Regions from separate parts of the Mesorhizobium sp. WSM4842 genome, predicted to be linked through region 2. Evidence: predicted binding sites of a transcription regulator. Region 2 holds the regulator's gene; the other holds the start of a gene.
What was found. The regulator LexA, encoded in region 2, represses DNA repair genes until DNA is damaged. The targets are predictions, from matches to a motif close to TGTTCNNNNTGTGTTCNG.
Positions count from the first base shown of each region.

Region 1 (11,665 bases), 520 kb from region 2:
ACTATTATGCGGCGCCCAAGAGCACGCCGGGACCGACATCGCTGAGCGACGTCGATCCCGAGCTGTTGAGGGTCTATGAAAAGCTCGGCATCCCGCTGAAGGAACAGGAAATTCTTGCCGGCGTGCAGAAGACCGATGCGTCGGAACTCGAGGAAGCCAGCGACAATGTCTATAAGTCGGGCCGCGTTGCCGTCGACGCCGTGTTCGATTCGGTTTCCGTCGTTACCACCTTCAAGAAGGAGTTGGCGCAGGCCGGCGTCATCTTCTGCTCGATCTCGGAAGCCATCCGCGAGCATCCGGAACTGGTGAAGAAATATCTCGGCTCGGTCGTGCCGACCTCCGACAATTTCTACGCCACGCTGAATTCCGCGGTGTTCACCGACGGCTCCTTCGTCTTCGTGCCCAGGGGCGTGCGATGCCCGATGGAACTGTCGACCTATTTCCGCATGAACGAGAAGAACACTGGCCAGTTCGAGCGCACGCTGATCATCGCCGAGGAAGGGGCTTACGTCTCCTATCTCGAAGGCTGCACGGCGCCGCAGCGCGACGAGAACCAGCTTCACGCAGCCGTGGTCGAACTGATCGCGCTCGACGATGCCGAGATCAAATATTCGACGGTGCAGAACTGGTACCCCGGCGACGCCGAGGGCAAGGGCGGCATCTACAATTTCGTCACCAAGCGCGGCGACTGCCGTGGCCACCGTTCGAAGATTTCGTGGACGCAGGTCGAGACCGGCTCGGCGATTACCTGGAAATATCCGAGCTGCATCCTGCGCGGAGACGATTCCAGCGGCGAGTTCTATTCGATCGCCGTGTCGAACGGCTACCAGCAGGTCGACAGCGGCACCAAGATGATCCATCTCGGCAAGAACACGTCGAGCCGAATCATTTCCAAGGGCATCGCCGCCGGCTTCTCGCAGAACACCTATCGCGGCCAAGTGTCGGCGCACCGCAAGGCGACCAATGCTCGTAACTTCACCAACTGTGACTCGCTGCTGATCGGCGACCAGTGCGGCGCGCACACCGTGCCCTACATGGAAGCCAAGAACGCAACGGCGCAGTTCGAGCATGAAGCGACCACCTCGAAAATCTCCGAGGACCAGAAGTTCTACGTCATGCAGCGCGGCATTCCGGAAGAAGAGGCGATCGCGCTGATCGTCAACGGCTTCGTCAAGGACGTCATCCAGCAACTGCCGATGGAATTCGCGGTCGAGGCGCAGAAGCTGATCGGCATCAGCCTTGAGGGAAGTGTGGGGTGACAAAGACGCCCAAACGCGAAACCGCAAAAAAACACATCTATCTACGGGATCGGATGGACGGTTGGTTTCCGGGTCTAGAACTGGCGTTGTGGTTGTGGGCGACGGGCGTTGCATTGCTCGTCGCGGCCTTTTCGCCGGATGGCTTTTGGCACGGGCTTTTGGAAGCCTTGAAGCAGTTGTTAAATCGAGTTTAGCCGGGCAGACGGCTACGGATAGGACGAATGGAAATGCTTGAAATCAGAAACCTGCATGCTCGCATCGTCGACGACGGCACCGAGATCATCCGCGGCCTGAACCTGACGGTGAAAGCCGGCGAGGTCGCCGCCATCATGGGCCCCAACGGCTCGGGAAAATCGACGCTGTCCTACATCCTCGCCGGTCGCGAGGACTATGAGGTGACCGAAGGCGATATCCTCTACAACGGCCAGTCGATCCTCGAAATGGACCCGGCCGAGCGCGCCACATCAGGCATCTTTCTCGCCTTCCAGTATCCGATGGAGATACCGGGCGTGGCGACGATGGAATTCCTGAAGGTGGCGATGAACGAGCAGCGCAAGGCGCGCGGCGAGGAGCCGCTGAAGATCCCCGAATTCCTGAAGCGCGTGAAGGACGCGGCCGCCTTGCTCGACATGGACATGGCGATGCTGAAGCGGCCGCTCAATGTCGGCTTCTCCGGCGGCGAGAAGAAGCGTGCCGAGATACTGCAGATGAAGCTTTTGGAGCCAAAACTGTGCGTGCTCGACGAGACTGATTCCGGCCTCGACATCGATGCGCTGAAGATCGTCTCGGAAGGCGTCAATGCGTTGCGCGCGCCAGACCGCGCCATCGTCATCATCACCCACTACCAGCGCCTGCTTCAGTATATCGTGCCGGATAGTGTGCACGTGCTGTACAGAGGCCAGGTGGTCAAGTCGGGCGACAAGTCGCTGGCGCTCGATCTAGAGGCCAATGGCTATGCCGGCGTGATCGGCCAAGCCGCGTGAGATGCCGGAAGGCGCAGAAGGCAAGCCAAACAAGGCGAAACTGATGAATATACACACGACACCCCAGCGAACGCCGGCCGAAACGGCGCTGATCGACGCCTTCAGCGACCGGCTGTCGCTGCTGCCCGGCGACGGCACGGTGATGCTGAAGCGCGACGACGCCATCGAAGCGATCAAAAGCGGCCTGCCGACGCGGCGCGTCGAATCCTGGCACTACACCGACCTGCGCCGCCTGCTGACTTCGGTTCCGGATTTCGATCCCGCAGCCGCCGCGAAAGCCATTGCGCCTGTAGTCGAAGGGTCAGCCGTCCTGCCCGTGCTGAACGGCGTGTCGAGCACGAAAATGCCTGAAATCGAGGGCATCGCCGTGCAGCGCCTGTCGGAGAAACTGACCGACGGCAGCATCGCACCTGGGCTCGATCCCTATGGCGCCGACGACGCCATCGGGGCGCTGAACACCGCCTTCGTTGCCGACGGCTATTTTGTCGACATCGCCGACGGCACCGAACTGGACAAGCCGATCGAACTGCAGAACCTGCAGGCCGGCGGCCAGACGCATGTTCGCCTGGCCGTCCGCGTCGGCGCCGGCGCCAAGGCTGTTGTCGTCGAGCGCCAGGCGGGCGAGGGCGCCGCACTGGTCAGCTCGGTCAGCCAGCTTCTGCTTGACGAAGGCGCCGACGTGACGTGGCTCATCGTGCAGGAGCAGCCGGATACGGCGACGCATCTTGCCCAGTTCAAGGCACATCTCGGCAAGGATTCCAAGCTGACGCTGTTCGTGATGAATGCCGGCGGCAAGCTGGTGCGCCAGGAGGTCGTGGTCAGAACGACCGGCGAAGGCGCCGATTTCACGCTGCGCGGCATCAACCTGCTTGCCGGCGACACGCATACCGACGTGACCATGGTGCTCGACCATGCCGTGCCGCACACGGCCTCGACGGAGGTGATCCGCAACGTGGTGACGGGAAGAGCGCGCGGCGCCTTTCAGGGGCGTATCAACGTCCACCAATATGCGCAGAAGACCAACGCCAAGATGGCCTGCAACACGCTGCTTCTGTCCGATGACGGCGAGTTCTCGACCAAGCCTGAGCTCGAAATCTTCGCCGACGACGTCGTCTGCGGCCATGGCGCGACCGTCACCGAGATCGACCACAGCCATCTGTTCTACCTGATGGCCCGCGGCATCGACGAGAAGACCGCGCGCGGGCTGCTGGTCAAGGCGTTCGTCGCCGAGGTGATCGAGGAACTGGACGACGAGGCGATTGTCGAGGCGCTGGAAACGAGGCTCGACGGCTGGTTCGCGGCGCACGGATAGCAGTGGGTGAGAGTCTGGCGCTTCGGCCAACACCCCTCATCCGACCGAGCTCCGCTCGGCCACCTTCTCCCACAAGGGGAGAAGGAAGAGCGCCAGACCTTCTCCCCTTGTGGGAGAAGGTGGATTGGCGCGAAAGCGCCAAGACGGATGAGGGGTGTTGGAACGAACGCGGCGTAGAGCGGCAAGGACTTCGAAATGGACCAGAAAGTCGAAAACATTCCCTACGACGTCGAGGCGATACGCCGCGACTTTCCGATCCTGTCGCGGGAAGTCTACGGCAAACCGCTGGTCTATCTCGACAATGGCGCCTCGGCGCAGAAGCCGCAGGCCGTGCTCGACGCCATCCAGCACACCTATTCCCAGGAATACGCCAACGTCCATCGTGGCCTGCATTTCCTGTCCAATGCGGCGACCGACGCCTTTGAGAACGCGCGCAAGATTGTGCAAAGATTTCTGAACGCGCCTGATACCGACAACATCGTCTTCACCTCGAACACGACCGCGGCGATCAACACCGTCGCCTATGGCTTCGGCATGCCCAATATCGGCGAGGGCGATGAAATCGTGCTGTCGATCATGGAGCACCATTCCAACATTGTGCCGTGGCATTTCATCCGCGAGCGGCAGGGCGCGAAACTGGTCTGGGTGCCGGTCGACGATCTCGGCATCTTCCACATCGAGGAGTTCGAGAAGCGGCTGACCGACCGCACCAAGCTCGTCGCCATCACGCACATGTCGAACGCGCTGGGCACGGTGACGCCGATCAAGGAGATCGTCCGCATCGCGCATGCGCGCGGCATTCCGGTGCTGGTCGACGGCAGCCAGAGCGCCGTGCATATGCCGATCGACGTGCAGGACCTCGACTGCGATTTCTTCGTCTTCACCGGCCACAAGGTCTATGGGCCCTCGGGCATCGGCGTGCTCTACGGCAAGAAGGACATGCTGGAGCGCATGCGACCGTTCATGGGCGGCGGCGAGATGATCGAGGAGGTGACGCAAGACTTCGTCACCTACAACGATCCGCCGCACCGCTTTGAGGCCGGAACGCCGCCGATCGTCCAGGCGATAGGGCTGGGTGCGGCGCTGGAATACATGGAAAAGATCGGCCGCGAGCGCATTGCCGCGCACGAAGCCGATCTGAAGGATTATGCGCATCAGCGGCTGCGTGCCATCAATTCGCTGCGCATCTTCGGCGACGCGCCTGATAAGGGCGCCATCATCTCCTTCGAATTGCAGGGCATTCATGCCCATGACGTGTCGATGGTCATCGACAGGCAGGGCGTTGCTGTCCGCGCCGGCACGCATTGCGCCCAGCCGCTGTTGAAACGTTTCGGCGTAACCTCCACATGCAGGGCATCGTTCGGCATGTATAATACCAGGGCCGAAGTCGACGCTTTGGCCGATGCGCTCGAAAAAGCGCGCAAGTTCTTCGGATGACGATCATGGATGATGCAGGCCGCACCGCTGAGACCACTTCGGAGACGACTGCCAACGGTCTGGTTTCCGCCTCGGCCATACCCGCCGACGAACTGGCGCGGCTGACCGACGACATCGTCTCGGCGCTGAAGACGGTCTACGACCCGGAAATCCCGGCCGACATTTACGAGCTTGGCCTGATCTACAAGATCGACATCGAGGACGACCGCTCGGTCAAGATCGACATGACGCTAACCGCGCCCGGCTGCCCGGTGGCCGGCGAAATGCCCGGCTGGGTGGAAAACGCCGTCGGCGCTGTCGAAGGCGTGTCCGGCGTCGAGGTCAACATGACCTTCGATCCGCCCTGGTCGCCCGACCGCATGTCGGAAGAGGCGCAGGTCGCGGTGGGCTGGTATTGATCCTTAATCGATGGTGCTGCCATGGGCCTTGGAGTAGGCAGCAACAAGTTGGAAAAAGTCCTCAAACTTCACGCTGAACTCCGCTGTAGGAATGCATAGCCCATCAATTCCGAAGGAGCGATTGGCAGTGCGGCTCCAACGCGCCAACAGCGTGAGAGGTAACTCACGCCATACTGCTTCTGATATTTTGACCACGAGCATCTTAGTGCGTTGATGGTCCCGCACGGACAGCTTTTGGACGTCGGCCCAAGGTATGAACGCTGCCGAGATTCGGCTATCTCGCAACCCTTCCGGTGAAAGCGTCAGAATTGGCAATCCAGTTTTAAAATATTGCCAAATCACGATCAGGACCGTGCCTGAGAACAACGGTCCGCCTATCCATCCCATGAGCTGTACAAAACTGCCCGGAGTTACGCCTACGGATGATGGCCAACCACCCATTGCAAAACCCAAGGCCGAGAAAGCTAGCGCCCCGATGACCAGTAAAAATAACCGAACGGGCGACGCCCGAAATTCTACCATCTGATTTGGGTCAACCGGCATTCTATCCTCGTCGTCAGCCGCAACCGACATCTAACTGCTAGCAACCTTCGATATACAACAGACGCCGCGCTGTTCAAATTGCGCGTCATACCGGGGTTGCGCCCGGCATGAAACTTCACCATTTTAGGGAAGACTCATTCCACGGGCCTTGAACCCGCGCGAAAGTGGAGAAAGAAAAGATGGGACGCTTCGCCGTCATCACGATGACCGAAAAGGCTGCCGACCGGGTTCGCGAGATCGTCGCAACCCGTGAGAATGCGCACGGCATTCGCCTTGGCATCAAGAAGGGCGGCTGCGCCGGTATGGAATATACGGTCGACCTGGTGACCGAGCCCAACACCAAGGACGATCATATCGAGCGCGACGGCGCCCATGTCTATGTCGCGCCTGAGGCAGCGCTTTTCCTGTTCGGCACCGAGATGGATTTCGAGCAGACAACGCTGCGCACCGGTTTCACTTTCCGCAACCCGAACCAGAGCTCGGCCTGCGGCTGCGGCGAATCGGTTGAGCTCAAGCCGGCCGATCTGAAGGCCCTGGCCGAGGCGCGCGGGTCGGCCTGATCTTCCCTTCTCCCCGTTTACGGGGAGAAGGTGGCCCGAAGGGTCGGATGAGGGGCAGAGCCGGCCTCTGTGATGCTTGCGCCGCCCCTCATCTGCCTGCCGGCATCTTCTCCCCGTAAACGGGGTGAAGGGACCTAATCCACCCACAATCCCGTCCGCTTGTGCCAATCTGCGATCGATTCCTCGGGATAGACATCGAAGACCTTGTCGCCCTTGCCGATCTCGGGCTCGACCCAGTTCGCCTTGTATTTCAGCATGAGGTGCACCTTTTCAGGTGGTTTTGGCAGGTCTGTGTCGATCGCCGAGGCGAAGGGGTGGACCAGCTCCGGCCAGTTCCGGTCATAGAGCCACAGTGCCGAACCACATTTTTTGCAGAAATTCCGCTCGCCTGACGAGATCTCGCATTGCGGATGCTCGTCGTCCTCGATCTCGGCCTGGTAGACGCCAAGACTGCGCTTGCCCTTGATTTTGAGCGTCTCGTAATCAGCGCCGAGATTGATGGCAAAGCCACCGCCGCCCTGCTGCTTGCGGCAGATCGAGCAGTAGCACAGCATGAACGGCACCGGCGTGTGGCTCTCCACCTCGAAGCGGACGGCATTGCACCGGCAGGACCCTTTGAGCAGAAGCGGCATGAAAAACTCCGACGAATTGGTTTTCAACTTGTCAGGATGGTGTCTCTTACGGCGATGACAAGCCTAAATCCGGGTGACATGATCGCGGCATGGACAATGAACGCATTGCCGAACTTTTCGAAGGCCTCGGCCCGGTCAGCATTCGCAAGATGTTCGGTGGCAAGGGCATCTATTTTGACGGCGTTATCGTCGCCATCGTGGTGCGTGGCGAATTGATGCTGAAGGCCGACGCGGAAAGCGCGCCCGAATTCGAGGCGGCCGGCTGTCGGCAATGGACCTATACGGGGTCCCGGCACGGCAAGCTGGTGTCGATGCCGTACTGGAGCGTTCCCGACAGCGCGTTCGACGATCCGGATGAGATGGCGGTCTGGGCACGCCGGGCCTATGAAGCGGGGCTGCGTGCCGGCAAATAGGCTGCCTCTCCACTGGTCATCAGCTCATGCCAATTTTCTGCGGCTCGGGCACAAGGGCCAGCGCGTCGGCAAAGTCTGCCGCCGTTAAGACCGGCACAAGCCCGGCACTTTCGATCGCGAGCATTGCCGCGGCAACGCCGTCGCGCAGCGCCGCGCGCAGCGTCAGGCCGCGCAGCAGGGCGGCGACCATTGCGCCCGCCAGCGCATCGGCGGCGCCGTCCGCGACTTTTTTCGGCGGCAGGATGGAGAAGGCGCCGGCTTCGTCGAAACCCAGCACCGGACCGTCATCCGCCGTCACCACGCCGCCTTTGAGGCCGGCGCGCCTCAGGCGGTCGATGATATCACGCTCCGCCGTGTCGATACCGACATCGGCGAGTGCGATGGCCTCGCGCCGGTCCATGAAGACCATCGCCAGGCTGCCAAGCACCGGCGCGAGCCGCACCGCCTTGTCTGGTGAGACGGCGAGGCCGAAGACCGGCTTGCCGGCGGCAAGCGCCACCAGCCGCTCCAGTGCCGTCGACGGCAGGTTGGCGTCGCACAGGACCGCATCGGCGGTGCTGATCGCCTCGCGCACCTTGGCACGGCGGATCTGCTTGGGAAGTGCCAGATCATAGAGCGCCATGTCGGCGAGGCCGATGATCAGCGCGCCGTCGCCGTCGATCAGCATTGTGTTGCTCGGCGTCGTGCGATCGAGGAACACCACGGAAAGATCGGCAATACCGGCCGCAGCGATGGCGCGCGAGACCGTATCGGCCAGAACATCGCCGCCGCGCACCGAAAGCAGCGAGCCGGAGACACCGCGGCGTACGGCGCTGCGCAGCGCATTGAAGACGGCGCCGCCGACAGCCTCGCGCATCGTGCCGGGATTCGACGCCGCCGGCACGAAAGTGCCCGAAACCTGGCCGCGCCGATCTATATAGGCGCCGCCTACGGCCAGGATTGTCGGCGACTTCATCATGCCGGCGAGATGACCTTTGCTGTTGCCGGGCGGAGACTAGGTCGTCCGGCGGAACCGGGCAACCGGAGGTGCGATTCGGGAGATGCCAGCACGATCCCACGGAGGAAGCGGGATACATCTTGGGGCGAAAACACGAAACAAAAAAAGAACAAATCCGGATATCCTTTGTTTTTCAATCGCTTGTCTCCCCTTGCCAGATGAGAACAAAAAAGGTACAAATTAATAAGGATTACGGATTGTCCGGCCTTCATTGACGACCAAGGGGTGATGTATCATGGCTCAGAATTCTTTGCGGCTTGTAGAGGACAAAGCAGTGGACAAATCAAAGGCTCTGGATGCGGCGCTGTCGCAAATCGAGCGTGCCTTCGGCAAGGGCTCGATCATGCGGCTCGGCGCAAACGAGCAGGTCGTCGAGATCGAAACGGTGCCGACCGGTTCGCTTGGCCTCGACATCGCGCTTGGCGTCGGCGGCCTGCCGCGCGGCCGCATCGTCGAGATCTACGGGCCGGAAAGCTCGGGCAAGACGACGCTGGCGCTGCACACGGTGGCCGAAGCCCAGAAGAAGGGCGGCATCTGTGCCTTCGTCGATGCTGAGCACGCGCTCGATCCGGTCTATGCCCGCAAGCTCGGTGTCGATCTCGAAAACCTGCTGATTTCGCAGCCCGACACCGGCGAGCAGGCGCTGGAGATCTGCGACACGCTGGTGCGTTCCGGCGCCATCGACGTGCTGGTGGTCGATTCGGTCGCGGCGCTGACGCCGCGCGCCGAAATCGAGGGCGAAATGGGCGATTCGCTGCCGGGCCTGCAGGCCCGCCTGATGAGCCAGGCGCTGCGCAAGCTGACCGCCTCGATCTCGCGCTCCAACACCATGGTCATCTTCATCAACCAGATCCGCATGAAGATCGGTGTCATGTTCGGTTCGCCTGAGACCACGACCGGCGGCAACGCGCTGAAATTCTACGCTTCGGTGCGCCTCGACATTCGCCGCATTGGCTCGGTCAAGGACCGCGACGAGGTCGTCGGCAACCAGACCCGCGTCAAGGTGGTCAAGAACAAGCTGGCACCGCCCTTCAAGGTGGTCGAATTCGACATCATGTACGGCGAGGGCGTGTCCAAGACCGGCGAGCTGGTCGACCTCGGCGTCAAGGCCGGCGTGGTCGAGAAGTCGGGCGCCTGGTTCTCCTACAATTCGCAGCGTCTCGGCCAGGGCCGTGAGAACGCAAAACTGTTCCTGCGCGACAATCCCGACACGGCGCGCGAGATCGAGCTGGCGCTGAGGCAGAATGCCGGACTGATCGCCGAGAAATTCCTCGAGAATGGTGGTTCCGAAGGCGGAGACGATGGTTTCGAGGACGAAGCGGGCGCGATGTAGGATGCAGGCTGTGCCGGCCAGAATACCCGTTTGAGTTCGCGTATTCCGAATTGAGTTGGTGTATCGATGTGTTCCATGCCGCCGGCCTTGGGCCGGCGGTTTGCGTTTTTGGCGGTGGCTCTGGCCATTCCGAACAGCCGGCCAAGGCTACGATTTGGAGCAATTCCGTGTTTCTGGACAGGGTGCGGTGCGACCGCTAAAAGGCCATGTCTGTTTTCCGCCGGCAATCGGCGGTTCTCTCGAAAAGGCAGTATTCATGAGTGGCGTCAACGAGATCAGGTCGGCATTTCTCGACTATTTCCGCAAAGAGGGTCACGAGGTCGTGGCGTCGAGCCCGCTGGTGCCGCGCAACGACCCGACGCTGATGTTCACCAACGCCGGCATGGTGCAGTTTAAGAACGTCTTCACCGGGTTTGAAACACGTCCCTATTCGCGCGCCACGACTTCGCAGAAATGCGTGCGCGCCGGCGGCAAGCACAACGATCTCGACAATGTCGGCTACACTGCCCGTCACCACACTTTCTTCGAGATGCTCGGCAATTTCTCCTTCGGCGATTATTTCAAGGAGCGCGCCATTGAGCTCGCCTGGAACCTGATCACCCGCGAGTTCGGCATCGCCAAGGACAGGCTTCTGGTGACCGTCTACCATACCGACGACGCGGCCGCGGGCTTCTGGAAGAAGATCGCCGGGCTGCCGGAGGACAGGATCATCCGCATCGCCACCAGCGATAATTTCTGGGCGATGGGCGATACCGGTCCCTGCGGTCCGTGCTCGGAAATCTTCTACGACCATGGCGCCGACATTCCGGGCGGCCCGCCCGGCAGCCCGGATGAGGACGGCGACCGTTTCATCGAGATCTGGAACCTCGTCTTCATGCAGTTCGAGCAGGTGACGAAGGCGGAGCGGATCGAACTGCCGCGCCCGTCGATCGATACCGGCATGGGTTTGGAGCGCATCGCCGCCGTCCTGCAGGGCGAGCACGACAATTACGACATCGACCTGTTCAAGGCGCTGATCCGAGCCTCGGAAGAGGCGACCGGCGTCAAGGCGGAAGGCAAGAACCGGGCGAGCCACCGCGTCATTGCCGATCATCTGCGCGCCTCGAGCTTCCTCATCGCCGACGGGGTGCTGCCGTCGAACGAGGGCCGCGGCTACGTACTGCGTCGCATCATGCGCCGCGCCATGCGTCATGCGCAGCTTTTGGGCGCCGGTGATCCGTTGATGTGGCGGCTGGTGCCGGCGCTGGTGCGGGAGATGGGCCAGGCCTATCCCGAACTGGTGCGCGGCCAGCCGCTGATCACTGAGACGCTGAAGCTCGAGGAAACGCGCTTCCGCAAGACGCTGGCGCGCGGCCTCGGCCTGCTTGCCGATGCAACCGAGACGCTGGGCAGAGGCGACCGGCTCGACGGCGAGACGGCGTTCAAGCTCTACGACACCTACGGCTTCCCGCTCGATCTCACCCAGGACGCCTTGCGCCCGCGCGGCGTTTCGGTCGATCTCGACGGCTTCAATGCTGCGATGGAGCGGCAGAAGGCAGAGGCGCGCAAGAGCTGGGCCGGCTCCGGCGACGCGGCCACCGAGACCGTCTGGTTCGCGGTGCGCGAGAAGGCGGGCGCGACCGAGTTCCTGGGCTACGACACCGAGCAAGCGGAAGGCATTGTTCAGGCGCTGGTCAGGGATGGCGTCGCGGTGGAGAGCGCGGTTGCCGGCGAAACCGTCGGCGTCGTCGTCAACCAGACGCCGTTCTATGGTGAGTCCGGCGGTCAGATGGGCGACACCGGCGTGATTTCGGGCGAA
Region 1 is NZ_CM148372.1:4,894,201-4,905,865, reverse strand. Features, by position in the region: gene sufB (Fe-S cluster assembly protein SufB) at 1-1,259, shown strand, start outside; gene AC0NIE_RS23900 (hypothetical protein) at 1,256-1,453, shown strand; gene sufC (Fe-S cluster assembly ATPase SufC) at 1,487-2,242, shown strand; gene sufD (Fe-S cluster assembly protein SufD) at 2,286-3,554, shown strand; gene AC0NIE_RS23885 (cysteine desulfurase) at 3,750-4,991, shown strand; gene AC0NIE_RS23880 (SUF system Fe-S cluster assembly protein) at 4,997-5,389, shown strand; gene AC0NIE_RS23875 (STM3941 family protein) at 5,393-5,932, opposite strand; gene sufA (Fe-S cluster assembly scaffold SufA) at 6,112-6,492, shown strand; gene AC0NIE_RS23865 (GFA family protein) at 6,627-7,124, opposite strand; gene AC0NIE_RS23860 (TfoX/Sxy family protein) at 7,214-7,537, shown strand; gene AC0NIE_RS23855 (carbohydrate kinase family protein) at 7,557-8,495, opposite strand; gene recA (recombinase RecA) at 8,770-9,867, shown strand; gene alaS (alanine--tRNA ligase) at 10,124-11,665, shown strand, end outside.
Region 1: the regulator LexA is predicted to act here: its motif matches at 8,629-8,646, upstream of recA (recombinase RecA).

Region 2 (11,665 bases):
TGAATTCCTCACCGATGCGCGCAACGCCGTGACATTGCCCGCTTTGCGCAAGGATTTTCTGTTCGAGCCTTATCAGGTGTTCGAAGCCCGTGCGTGGGGCGCTGACGCCATCCTGATCATCATGGCGAGCGTCGATGACGCCGTGGCCAGGGAACTCGAAACGACGGCGTTCGAACTCGGCATGGACGCGCTGGTCGAAGTGCATGACGAGGCTGAGACGGAACGCGCGCTGAAACTGTCATCGCGGCTGATCGGCATCAACAACCGCAATCTCCGGACGTTCGAAACCAGCATCGAGACCTCGGAGCGGCTCGCGACGATGATGCCGGCAGACCGCCTGCTGGTCAGCGAGAGCGGTATTTTCTCGCACGAAGACTGCCGCAGGCTGCAACGGAGCGACATCGGTACGTTCCTCGTCGGCGAGAGCCTGATGCGGCAACAGGACGTGGCCACTGCGACGCGCCTGCTTTTGACGGGCAATGCGCCCGCCATTGCATCGGCCCGAAAATCGGAATCGATTTTCGGAGAGCACGATGCATAGATTCAAAGTGTTAGAGCGTGCTTTGCGCGTCCAGACGGACGCACGTCGCGCTAAGGTGACCTGACGATGACGGCCGCCCTCACCCATCTTGGCGCGAAAGGCGAAGCCAATATGGTCGATGTCGGCGACAAGGCGGAGACGACGCGCACGGCAATCGCCGAAGGTCTTGTCTCGATGCGGCCCGAAACGCTGAAGATGATTCTCGACGGCGATGCCAAGAAGGGCGACGTGCTGGGCACGGCGCGCATCGCCGGCATCATGGCGGCCAAGAGGACGCATGAGCTGATCCCGCTCTGCCATCCGCTGCTGTTGACCAAGGTATCCATTGACATCGAACCGGACGCGACGCTGCCAGGCCTGAAGGTCACGGCGCTGGCCCGCGTCACCGGTAAGACCGGCGTCGAGATGGAAGCGCTGACCGCCGTCTCGGTCGCCTGCCTGACCATCTATGACATGGCCAAGGCGGTCGACCGCGCCATGGTGATCTCGGGCATCAGGCTGGCGGAAAAGACCGGCGGCAAATCCGGCGACTACAAGGCGGATGCCAAGGGGGCAGGCTAATAATGGCACTGCTTCCGGTCGCCGAGGCGCTCGAGCGCCTGCTTGAGGATGCTGCGCCCTTGCAGGCTGAAAGCGTCGCCCTGATGGACGCCGCCGACCGCGTGCTGGCGGAGCCGCTCCTGGCGCTCCGCACCCAGCCGCCGTTCAACGCGTCCGCCATGGACGGCTATGCCGTGCGGGCCGAGGATGTCGCATCCGTGCCCGCAAGACTTTCGGTGATCGGCATGGCGCCGGCCGGACGCGGCTTTGCCGGAACAGTCGGCCCGGCGCAGGCCGTGCGCATCTTCACCGGCGCGCCGCTTCCTGCAGGCGCGGACACCATCGTCATCCAGGAGAATGTCCGCGACCTCGGCGGCGGCAGCATCGAAGTGACCGCGTCGACGGTTGAAGGCCGCAACATCCGCCGCCTCGGGCTCGATTTCTCGAAGGGCGACGTCCTGCTGGAGAAAGGCCGCCCGCTTGATCCGGCGGCATTGTCGCTGGCGGCGTCGGCCAACCACCCGCAGGTCAGCGTGGTGAAACGGCCGTTGGTCGCCATCATCGCCACCGGCGACGAATTGCTGCCGCCGGGCAGCGACCTTGGCCCCGACCAGATCATCTCGTCCAATGCCTATGGCGTCGCCGCCGCGGCCCGCTCGGTCGGCGCCAGCGCGCTCGATCTCGGCATCGCCCCCGACCGCAAGGAGGCGATCGCCACGCTGGTGAAACAAGCGGTCGACGCAGGCGCCGACGTCATCGTCACGCTGGGCGGCGCCTCGGTCGGCGACCATGACCTGGTTCATGACGTGCTGACCGGTGAAGGCATGACGCTCGATTTCTGGAAAATCGCCATGCGGCCCGGCAAGCCGCTGATGTTCGGGCGGCTGGGTGACATCCGCTGCATCGGCCTGCCTGGCAATCCGGTGGCGAGCCTGGTCTGCACGCAGCTCTTTCTGACGCCGCTGCTTGCGCGGCTCGGCGGCCGCGCCTTCCGGCAGGACATGCGTCAGGCGCGGCTCGGCGCCGCCATGCCGGCCAACGATCTCAGGCAGGACTATGTACGCGCCGTGGTTAGCGAAGAAGCCGGCACGCTGCTGGCGACCCCGTTCGGCATCCAGGATTCCTCGATGCTCAAAATGCTGGCCGACGCCAACGGGCTGATCGTGCGCGAGCCGTTCGCTCCCCCAGCCGCGACGGGCGCCGCGTGCAGCGTGCTGATGCTACGCTGAACAAAACGTCAACACATTCATTAAATTTTAAACGGTTGCGGAACACAACTGGAACAGATAGTGTTTGTTCTGGGTTTGTTTTTCTGATTCTGTTGGGGTCGCGATGCTGACACGCAAACAACATGAACTGCTGATGTTCATCCACGAGCGGCTGAAGGAAAGCGGCATTCCGCCCTCGTTCGACGAGATGAAGGAAGCGCTCGACCTCGCCTCGAAGTCGGGGATCCATCGGCTGATCACTGCACTGGAGGAGCGCGGTTTCATTCGCCGCCTGCCCAACCGCGCCCGCGCGCTGGAGGTGCTGCGCCTGCCCGATTCGATCGCGCCCGGCCTCAATGCGGCGCGCAAATTCTCGCCAAGCGTCATTCAGGGCAGCCTTGGGCAGGGCAGCCTCGGACGACAGATCAAGCCGGCGCCTTCGCGCATGCCCGCAGCCGGCAATGACGACGACGTCGTTGCCACCATCTCCATACCGGTGATGGGCCGCATCGCTGCCGGTGTGCCGATCGACGCCATCCAGCACCAGACGCATTCGATTTCGGTACCACCGGACATGATCACCGGCGGCACGCACTACGCGCTGGAGGTCAAGGGTGACTCGATGATCGAGGCCGGCATTTTCGACGGCGACACGGTCATCATCCGCAACGCCGACACCGCCCAGCCTGGCGAGATCATCGTCGCCTTGGTCGACGACGAGGAAGCGACGCTGAAGCGGTTCCGCCGCAAAGGTGCCTCGATCGCACTGGAAGCCGCCAATCCGGCCTATGAGACGCGCATCTTCGGGCCGGACAGGGTCAAGGTGCAAGGCAAGCTCGTCGGACTGATCCGGCGTTACTGAACGGCAGGCTTTTTGGGTTTCTCGGCCCTGCGGTATGGCGGCAGGCCCCTCGCCTCGCGCGAAAATCTCCGCTGCTCATGCCAAGGCCTATAGGGCTGTCTGACGGCAAAACGGATTTCTGCGCGCGTCGTCGCAGATAGCGGATCGAAAAAGACGGCGGCACTGCCCATGCGAGCGAGCTGCCGTTTGGTGACGACGAGAACCAGCGGATTGCGGCAGGGATTATAATAGGCTGTGGCATCATCGATGACGATCAAATCCGCAAAGGCACAGGCTGGCCGTGCGGTTTTGCGGTCGTCGGCGAGCGCGATGATCGCGCCGGACTGGTGCCGGGCGAGGCACAGGCCGGCAGTGCAGTAGAAGGGCGCTCCCGGCGGCAGGTCGGCCGGGTCGACGATGTCGAACCGCACGTCTCCTTTTTCGAATGTCTCCGGCTCGACAATGGTCGCTGAAACCAGCGCATGTTTCCAGTTGTCGGTGGTGAATTCGTTCGAGCGCACCCGGTTGACGGCAAGTTCGCCGCCGCCGATCGGCAGCGCCACCAGATGCGCATCTTCCGAAATCAGCACGTCGGGGGTGCGCGTCTCGGAAATCGTCAGCAGGCCGGCGAGCGCAAAGGGAAGTGCCGCAAGCCGCAACCATGTCGTTGCCATCGTGGCGATGACCAGGGCGGCCGTCACCAGCAGAACCGACTGCAACGAGATCAGCCCGACGGCATCGACCGGCGACCGCTCGGAGATCCATCCCGATATTGCAATCATGGCCGTCAGCCCCTTGCCCATCATGTATAGGAAAGGGCCGTCGAAGCCGAACGGCATTGCCAAGGCGCTGACGACGGCCAGGAACATCACGACCGTGACGATCGGCATGACGGCCAGATTGGCGAACAGGCTGAGCGGCGAGACGCGCTGGAAGTGCCAGATGGCGAAGAGTGCGGTGGCGCTGCCGGCAATGATGGAGGTCATTGCGATGGTACCTGTCCCAGCGGCAAGTTTTCGCGTGACGAAAGCGATCGTTGACCGTCGCTGTGGCGGCGCGGTGGCCTTGTCGGCACGATAGTCGGACCAGCCGGCATAGGCGCCCACGAGAGCAGCGGTCGCGGCGAAGGACATCTGGAAGCTTGGGCCGACCACCTCGTGCGGCGACACGACGATGACGGCGATGGCCGAAATCGCCAGATTGCGCATGGTGAGTGCCGCCCGGTCGAACAGCACGGCGACAAGCATTACCGCCAGCATGATAAAGCTGCGTTCAGCCGCGACCACGATACCGGAAAAAATCAGATAGGCAGCGATGGAAACGAGTGCGGCAGCAGCCGCATATTTTTTGACCGGCCGGCGCGACGAAAAATCGGGAACCAGCGCAAAGGCGCCGCGCAGCAATCCCATGATGGTGCCGGCGACAAGCGCCATGTGCAGGCCGGAAATCGAGATGATGTGGTAGATGCCGGTGCGCCGCATCGATTCGTTTATCTCTTCGGGAATGCCGGCACGCACGCCGACGATCAGCGCGGCGGCAATCTCCCCCTCGGCGCCACCGATGCTGTCCCTGATATGGTCGGCGATGGTTTCACGCGCCTTTTCGATCGAGGAAGAAATGCGCGCGGCGAACGGTGCATCTTCGGAAACGACGATCTTCGGATTGCCGAGGAAAAAGCCACTGGCACCGATACCGGCGAAATAGCTGTCGAAGGAGAAGTCATAACTGTCCGGCCTAACCGGGCCAGTCGGAGGCAGAAGCCTCACATAGCCGGTTGCCACCGAGCCTGCGGTCATCTCAGCGGGAATTTTGCGTGCCGAAACCCTGACACGTTCCGGCGCATAACGCAGTGTCGGCCGGGCGGTCGACATCACGTCGATGGTCAGCCTGATCCGGCCGTTCGCCATCTGATCGAGCCTAACGACACGGCCGGTGAGCTGGGTCTGGATTTCCGAGCCGAGCATCTGCGTTCCCACGCGCCAGGTTTCAACCTTGGCGGCGAGTAGCCCGAGTGCGCACAGCAACGCTGCCATGAAGCACAGATGCGTTTTGCGCCATGAGCGTGTCACTGCCGCACACAATGCCGTGAGGACCACGACGGCAATAGGCTGCGGAAAGTCCGGTTCGACGGCAAGCGAAAAATAGACGATCACCCCGCATGCCAGAAAAACCGGCACCAGCAGAAAGGCGACGCCGCGGTCTAGTTCCAGGCCGGCTGCCGAGGCCACGCTGTTGCGGATACCGGATGGTGAAAGATGGCTAAGCTGTCGGCGGAAACGAATGACAGGCCCGGGTGTTGGAGCCGGTGTTGGCGCGGCGCGGTCCGGCGAAAGGGGCTGAATGCCCGGGTGCGACGCAGGCAGCGAAACGGGTAGCGGCTCGGCGTGGGGAACGTCGGCAAACAGCGATCGTTCGCTGACGCTTGTGGTCGCGCCCTCGCTCTTGTCCGCGCCGCGGCCTGGTCCAGCCATCGGGTCTGCCCCTTGCGCCCTTGACCTCCTATGCTACATGAACGCGCGACGCGCGAAAGTCCGCGCAATCACATCCGCTTCCTGCGCTTGCCTGAGAGTTCCATGTCCGACAAGGTCGTCACCCGTTTCGCCCCCTCGCCCACCGGCTTCCTGCATATTGGCGGCGCGCGCACGGCGCTGTTCAACTGGCTGTATGCGAAACACACCGGCGGCACGATGCTGCTGCGCATCGAGGACACCGATCGTGAGCGTTCGACCGATGCGGCAACCGCCGCCATCCTCGACGGACTCTCCTGGCTCGGCCTCACCTGGGACGGCGAGCCGGTATCGCAGTTCGAGCGCGCGCCGCGCCACCGCGTGGTCGCCGAGGAACTGGTGCGCATGGGCAAGGCCTATTACTGCTACGCTACGCCGGCTGAACTGGAAGCGATGCGTGAGAGCGCGCGGGCCAAGGGCTTGCCTCCCCGCTATGACGGCCGCTGGCGCGACCGCGACCCGTCCGAGGCGCCAGCCGGCGCCAAGGGCGCGATCCGAATCAAGGCGCCGGCCGACGGCGAGACGGTGGTGCATGATCTCGTGCAGGGCGAAGTCCGCTTCTCCAACAAGGATCTCGACGATTTCATCATCCTGCGCTCGGACGGCAATCCGACCTATATGCATGCCGTCGTCGTCGACGACCACGACATGGGCATCACCCACATCATCCGCGGCGACGATCATCTGACCAATGCCGCCCGCCAGATGGTGATCTATCGAGCCATGGGCTGGGACGTGCCGTCGATGTCGCATATCCCACTGATCCATGGCGCCGACGGCGCCAAGCTGTCGAAGCGGCACGGCGCCCTCGGCGTCGAAGCCTATCGTGCCATGGGGTACCTGCCTGAGGCACTGCTCAACTACCTGGCGCGGCTCGGCTGGAGCCACGGCGACGACGAGGTCATGTCGATCGCCGACATGATTGCCTGGTTCGACATCGGCGACGTCAACAAGGGGGCCGCCCGCTTCGACTTCGCCAAGCTCGAGGCGCTGAACGGCGTGCATATGCGCCGCATGAACGACGCCGAATTGCTCGATATCTTCATCAACACCTTGCCCTATCTCGAAGGCGGCCCGGCGATCGCAGCGCGCCTCGACGACACGCGCAAGGCACAGATGCTCGCCGCGCTGCCAGGCCTAAAGGAGCGCGCCAAGACGCTGGTCGAACTGGCCGACGGTGCCGCCTTCCTGTTTGCCGAGCGGCCGCTGCCGATCGACGAGAAGGCGGCTGCATTGCTCGGCGGTGAAGCGCGCGAGATCCTGCGGGGCGCCCACGCGGCGCTGAAGGCGATTTCAGGCGACTGGACGGCCGAAGCGGCGGAAGCCGCGATCAGGGAATATGCGGTGGCCGGCGGCCATAAGCTCGGCGCTGTGGCCCAACCTTTGCGCGCCGCGCTCACCGGCAAAAGCACCTCGCCCGGCGTGTTCGACGTGCTTGCCGTGCTTGGCCGTGAGGAAAGCCAGGCGCGCGTCGCGGATCAAATCGATTAGCAAAACTGGCCCAAGAAGATTGGCATTGAAAGGTGGGTTTCGCAGTGCAACATTAGGTCTTGGCCCAATTTGGCACGCAAATCCAATTGCGGGCGCAAACGCGCGAACTCCGATGCTTTCGACGTGTTGCGTTGCAGATATTTCGCCTTTGCCGGCATGAGAAAACCAAAAGGAGTTTGCAATGTCCGAAGCTGCGACAAAGATGGAATTTGGCGGCAAAACCCACGCGTCGACTGCTAAACTTGAATTCGGCGGCAAAACTCACGAGCTCAAGGTGCGAAGCGGCTCGGTCGGACCTGATGTCATCGACATCGGCTCGCTTTACAGCACCACCGGGGCGTTCACCTACGATCCCGGCTTCACGTCGACGGCAAGCTGCGAGTCGGAAATCACCTTTATCGATGGCGATGCCGGCATCCTTTTGCATCGCGGTTATCCGATCGACCAGCTGGCCGAGCACGGCGACTTCCTCGAAGTCTGCTATCTCTTGCTCTATGGTGAATTGCCGACCAAGGCGCAGAAGGACGATTTCGACTACCGGGTGACGCGCCACACCATGGTGCACGAGCAGATGTCGCGCTTCTTCACCGGCTTTCGCCGCGACGCGCATCCGATGGCGGTGATGTGCGGCGTGGTCGGCGCTCTGTCAGCCTTCTATCACGATTCCACCGACATCTCGGACCCGTATCAGCGCATGGTCGCGTCGATGCGGCTGATCGCCAAAATGCCGACGATCGCGGCAATGGCCTATAAATACCACATCGGTCAGCCCTTCATTTACCCGAAGAACGAGCTGAATTTCGCGGCCAACTTCCTGCATATGTGCTTTGCCGTGCCGTGCGAGGAATACAAGATCAACCCGGTGCTGGCGCGTGCGATGGAGCGCATCTTCATTCTGCATGCCGATCACGAGCAGAACGCCTCGACCTCGACCGTCCGCCTCGCCGGCTCGTCAGGCGCCAACCCGTTTGCCTGCATCGCCGCCGGCATTGCCTGCCTATGGGGACCGGCCCATGGCGGCGCCAACGAGGCGGCCTTGAACATGCTGGGCGAGATCGGCCATGTCGACCACATCCCGGAATTCATCGCCCGCGCCAAGGACAAGAACGATCCGTTCCGGTTGATGGGCTTTGGCCACCGCGTCTACAAGAACTACGACCCGCGCGCCAAGATCATGCAGAAGACCGCACATGAGGTTTTGGGTGAACTGGGCATCAAGGACGACCCGCTGCTCGACATCGCCATGGAACTGGAAAAGATCGCGCTGACCGACTCCTATTTCATCGAGAAGAAGCTTTATCCGAACGTCGATTTCTATTCCGGCATCACGCTGAAGGCGCTGGGCTTCCCCACCACCATGTTCACCGTGCTGTTCGCGGTCGCTCGTACCGTCGGCTGGATCGCGCAGTGGAAAGAGATGATCGAGGATCCGCACCAGAAGATCGGTCGCCCGCGCCAGCTCTATACAGGTGCGCCGGAACGCGACTACGTGCCGATTGCAAAGCGATGAAGAGAAGAAGTGAGTAGTGAGTAGTGAGTAGTAAATAAGAATTCTAGACGCTGAGCGGTTCTTTGCAATCTACTCACTACTCACTACTCACTACTCACTACTCACTACCCCTACTCGCTCCCTTGATGCACCTCATCACGACCCCCGCAGCGATATCGCCGGAAGGTCCGTCGACAGCCATGCGTCTGGCCACCTCGGCAAAACCGTCCTTCTGCCATGCGCGATAGGGGGTGTCGGAAAAAAGCGCCTCCAACTGCCGCGCAACATAGTGCGGCCGCACATATTCGTTGTAGCTTTCCGGCACGATCGGGCGATCGGCGATGAGATTGGGCAAGGCGGCGCTCCATACGGTGATCAGGCGCTGGGCCATCCGCATGACCGGATCGAGCCGGTAGCAGGAGATCATCGGCACACCCGACAGCGCCAATTCCAGCGACACCGTTCCCGATGAGATCAGCGCTGCATCGGCCTTGCCGAAGGCCTGCCATTTGCGTTCGGGATCAAGGATGATTTCCGGCTTCTCGTCCCAGCTTGCCACCGAAGCCCTGACCAGGTCGGCGACATGCGGCACCGTCGGCAACAGCAGGCGCAAGCGGTGTCCGCGTGCGCGCAGGATCGAGATCGTCTTACCGAACGGGCCGACTAGCCGTAGCACCTCGCCGCGACGCGAGCCGGGCAGCACAAGCAGTGTCTTCACACGATCGTCGGACAGGTCGCGCGGCAGGCTTTGCGCCTTGGCAGCGCCGATCACGCCCGGATCGTGCGTAAGGCGATGGCCGACATAGGTGCCGGGCGGACCACCGAGGCGGGCGAGCTCCTTCACCTCGAAGGGCAAGATGCAGAGGATATGATCGACATACGGTTTCATCGCCACCGCCCTGCCGGGTCGCCAGGCCCAGACGCTCGGGCAGACATAGTGGACGATCGGGATTGCCGGATCGGCGGCACGAACCTTCTTAGCCACGCGCAGCGAAAAATCCGGGCTGTCGATGGTGATGAGACAGTCGGGCTTTTCACCGGCGACCGCATTGCCCGTCTGGCTGATCCGCCTCATCAGGCGCGGCAGGTCGCGCAGGATGGCGCTCAGGCCCATCAGCGCGATCTCGCCGCCGTCGAAGAGCGGCGTGAGGCCGAGCGCCTGCAGATGCCGGCCGCCGATGCCGACGAGCCGGACCTCGCGGCCGGTCGCGCGTTTGAGCGCCTCTATAATGTCGGCGCCAAGCAGATCGCCGGATTCTTCGCCGGCGACGATCGCGATCTTCAGCGGTTTCTCAGTCGCCATGCACCGGCTCCGCAGCAGGCAGGCCGATCACGAACAGGCCGAGCGCATTGGCACGGGCGACGACGGTGGGGCCTTCCAGAACCAGCGAGCGACCGGCCTCGACGGCAATGCCGGCAAGTCCGGCGGCATGCGCCGCCTCGACCGTCTGCGGGCCGATGGAGGGCAGGTCGGCGCGCAACTCCTGGCCGGGCTTGGCGCATTTGACCAGAACGCCGCGCGTTCTGCCGGCCAGCCTGCCATGGCCGCGCAACTGCTTTGTTCGATCGAGCAATCCGTCAGTGCCCTCGACGCCTTCCAGCGCGATGGCGCGGCCGCCGATCGCAACAGCCGCCTGGCCGATATCCAGCGCGCCGATGGCCTTTGCCGCCGTATGCGCCGCTTCGATGTCGCGCCAGTCGGATTTCCGCGGCGCAGCCTTGGTCAGCGTCCCTTCGGCCGCGATCAGTTCCGGCACGATCTCATGGGCGCCGACAACCTTGATGCCGCTGCGCTCGACCCTTCGCACGAACAGTTTCAGCACGGTGTCGTCGCCTTGGGTTACACCGACAAGAAGGCTGGGCACCCAGGCGAGCAGGCCGAGATTGAGGCGCATGGCGCTCAGCCTGGGGCGGCGTGTGATATGGCCCGCTGTCACCAAATGGGTAACATGATGGTTCTTGAGCGTCGGCAGCAGTGAGCCGACATCCTCCAGCCTCAACGTCGCCTGCTCGTAGGCGTCGAAGTCGGATATGCGGTCGACCTCGCCCGCCACTATTACCACGAAGGGAGACTTGTCTTGCCCAGCAAGCGCCTTGGCGACTTCGACCGGCAAACTGCCGCCGCCGGCAATGATGCCGACCTTGGCGTCTGGCGCGAGATCAAGGCCCGTCCGAGTGGCCTCAATCTTCGTCATCTGCATCGTCGCCGTCGCCAGCCTTGAGCGACGGGACGGCATAGTGCCGCTTGCCGCGACTGGCGATGAAATCGATGATTTTCATGGCGGTCGGTGACGAGGCGAATTCCGCCTTGGCGAATTCGATGTTTTCGCCGACGGTTCGGGAGCGATCGAAGATCGTCCTGTAGGCCTTGCGCAGCGTGTGGATCTCGGAGCGCGGCAGGCCGGCGCGCTTCAGGCCGATGATGTTGAGACCGCGAAGGCTGGCGCGATTGCCGACGGCGATGGCGTAGGGAATGACATCGCCGACGAATGCCGAGCAACCGCCGAGAAAGGCGTTGTCGCCGACGCGGACAAACTGATGAACGGCGCTGAGACCACCGATATAAACGTTGTCGCCGATCTCGCAATGGCCGCCCAACGTCGCCTGATTGGCGAAGGTGGCGTTCTTGCCGACAATGCAATCATGGGCGATGTGGGCGTAGGCAAGGAAGTTGCCGTTGTCACCGATCGTCGTCTCGCCGCGGCTGGAATCGGTGCCGAGGTGCATGGTCACGCCTTCGCGGATCGTGCAGTTCTCACCGACGACCAGCGTGGTGCGGCCGCCCTTGTGCTTGGTATTCTGCGGCGGCGCGCCCAGTGTCGCCATCGGATAGACCTTGGTCGACGCACCGATGGTGGTCGCGCCCATCACCGAGATGTGGCTGACCAGTTCGACGCGGTCGCCGAGCACCGCGTCGGCGCTGATGTGGCAGAATGGCCCGATGCGGACGCCTTCGCCGATTTTTGCGCCTGCCTCGATGACCGACGATGGATGGATGACTGTCTGGATTTTCATAAGCATTCGATCGTCAGTCGCTCGCGACCATCA
Region 2 is NZ_CM148372.1:4,373,401-4,385,065, reverse strand. Features, by position in the region: gene trpC (indole-3-glycerol phosphate synthase TrpC) at 1-541, shown strand, start outside; gene moaC (cyclic pyranopterin monophosphate synthase MoaC) at 608-1,102, shown strand; gene AC0NIE_RS21210 (molybdopterin molybdotransferase MoeA) at 1,105-2,310, shown strand; gene lexA (transcriptional repressor LexA) at 2,414-3,151, shown strand; gene AC0NIE_RS21200 (ComEC/Rec2 family competence protein) at 3,145-5,601, opposite strand; gene gltX (glutamate--tRNA ligase) at 5,704-7,128, shown strand; gene gltA (citrate synthase) at 7,310-8,638, shown strand; gene lpxB (lipid-A-disaccharide synthase) at 8,736-9,920, opposite strand; gene AC0NIE_RS21180 (LpxI family protein) at 9,910-10,812, opposite strand; gene lpxA (acyl-ACP--UDP-N-acetylglucosamine O-acyltransferase) at 10,799-11,632, opposite strand; gene fabZ (3-hydroxyacyl-ACP dehydratase FabZ) at 11,646-11,665, opposite strand, start outside.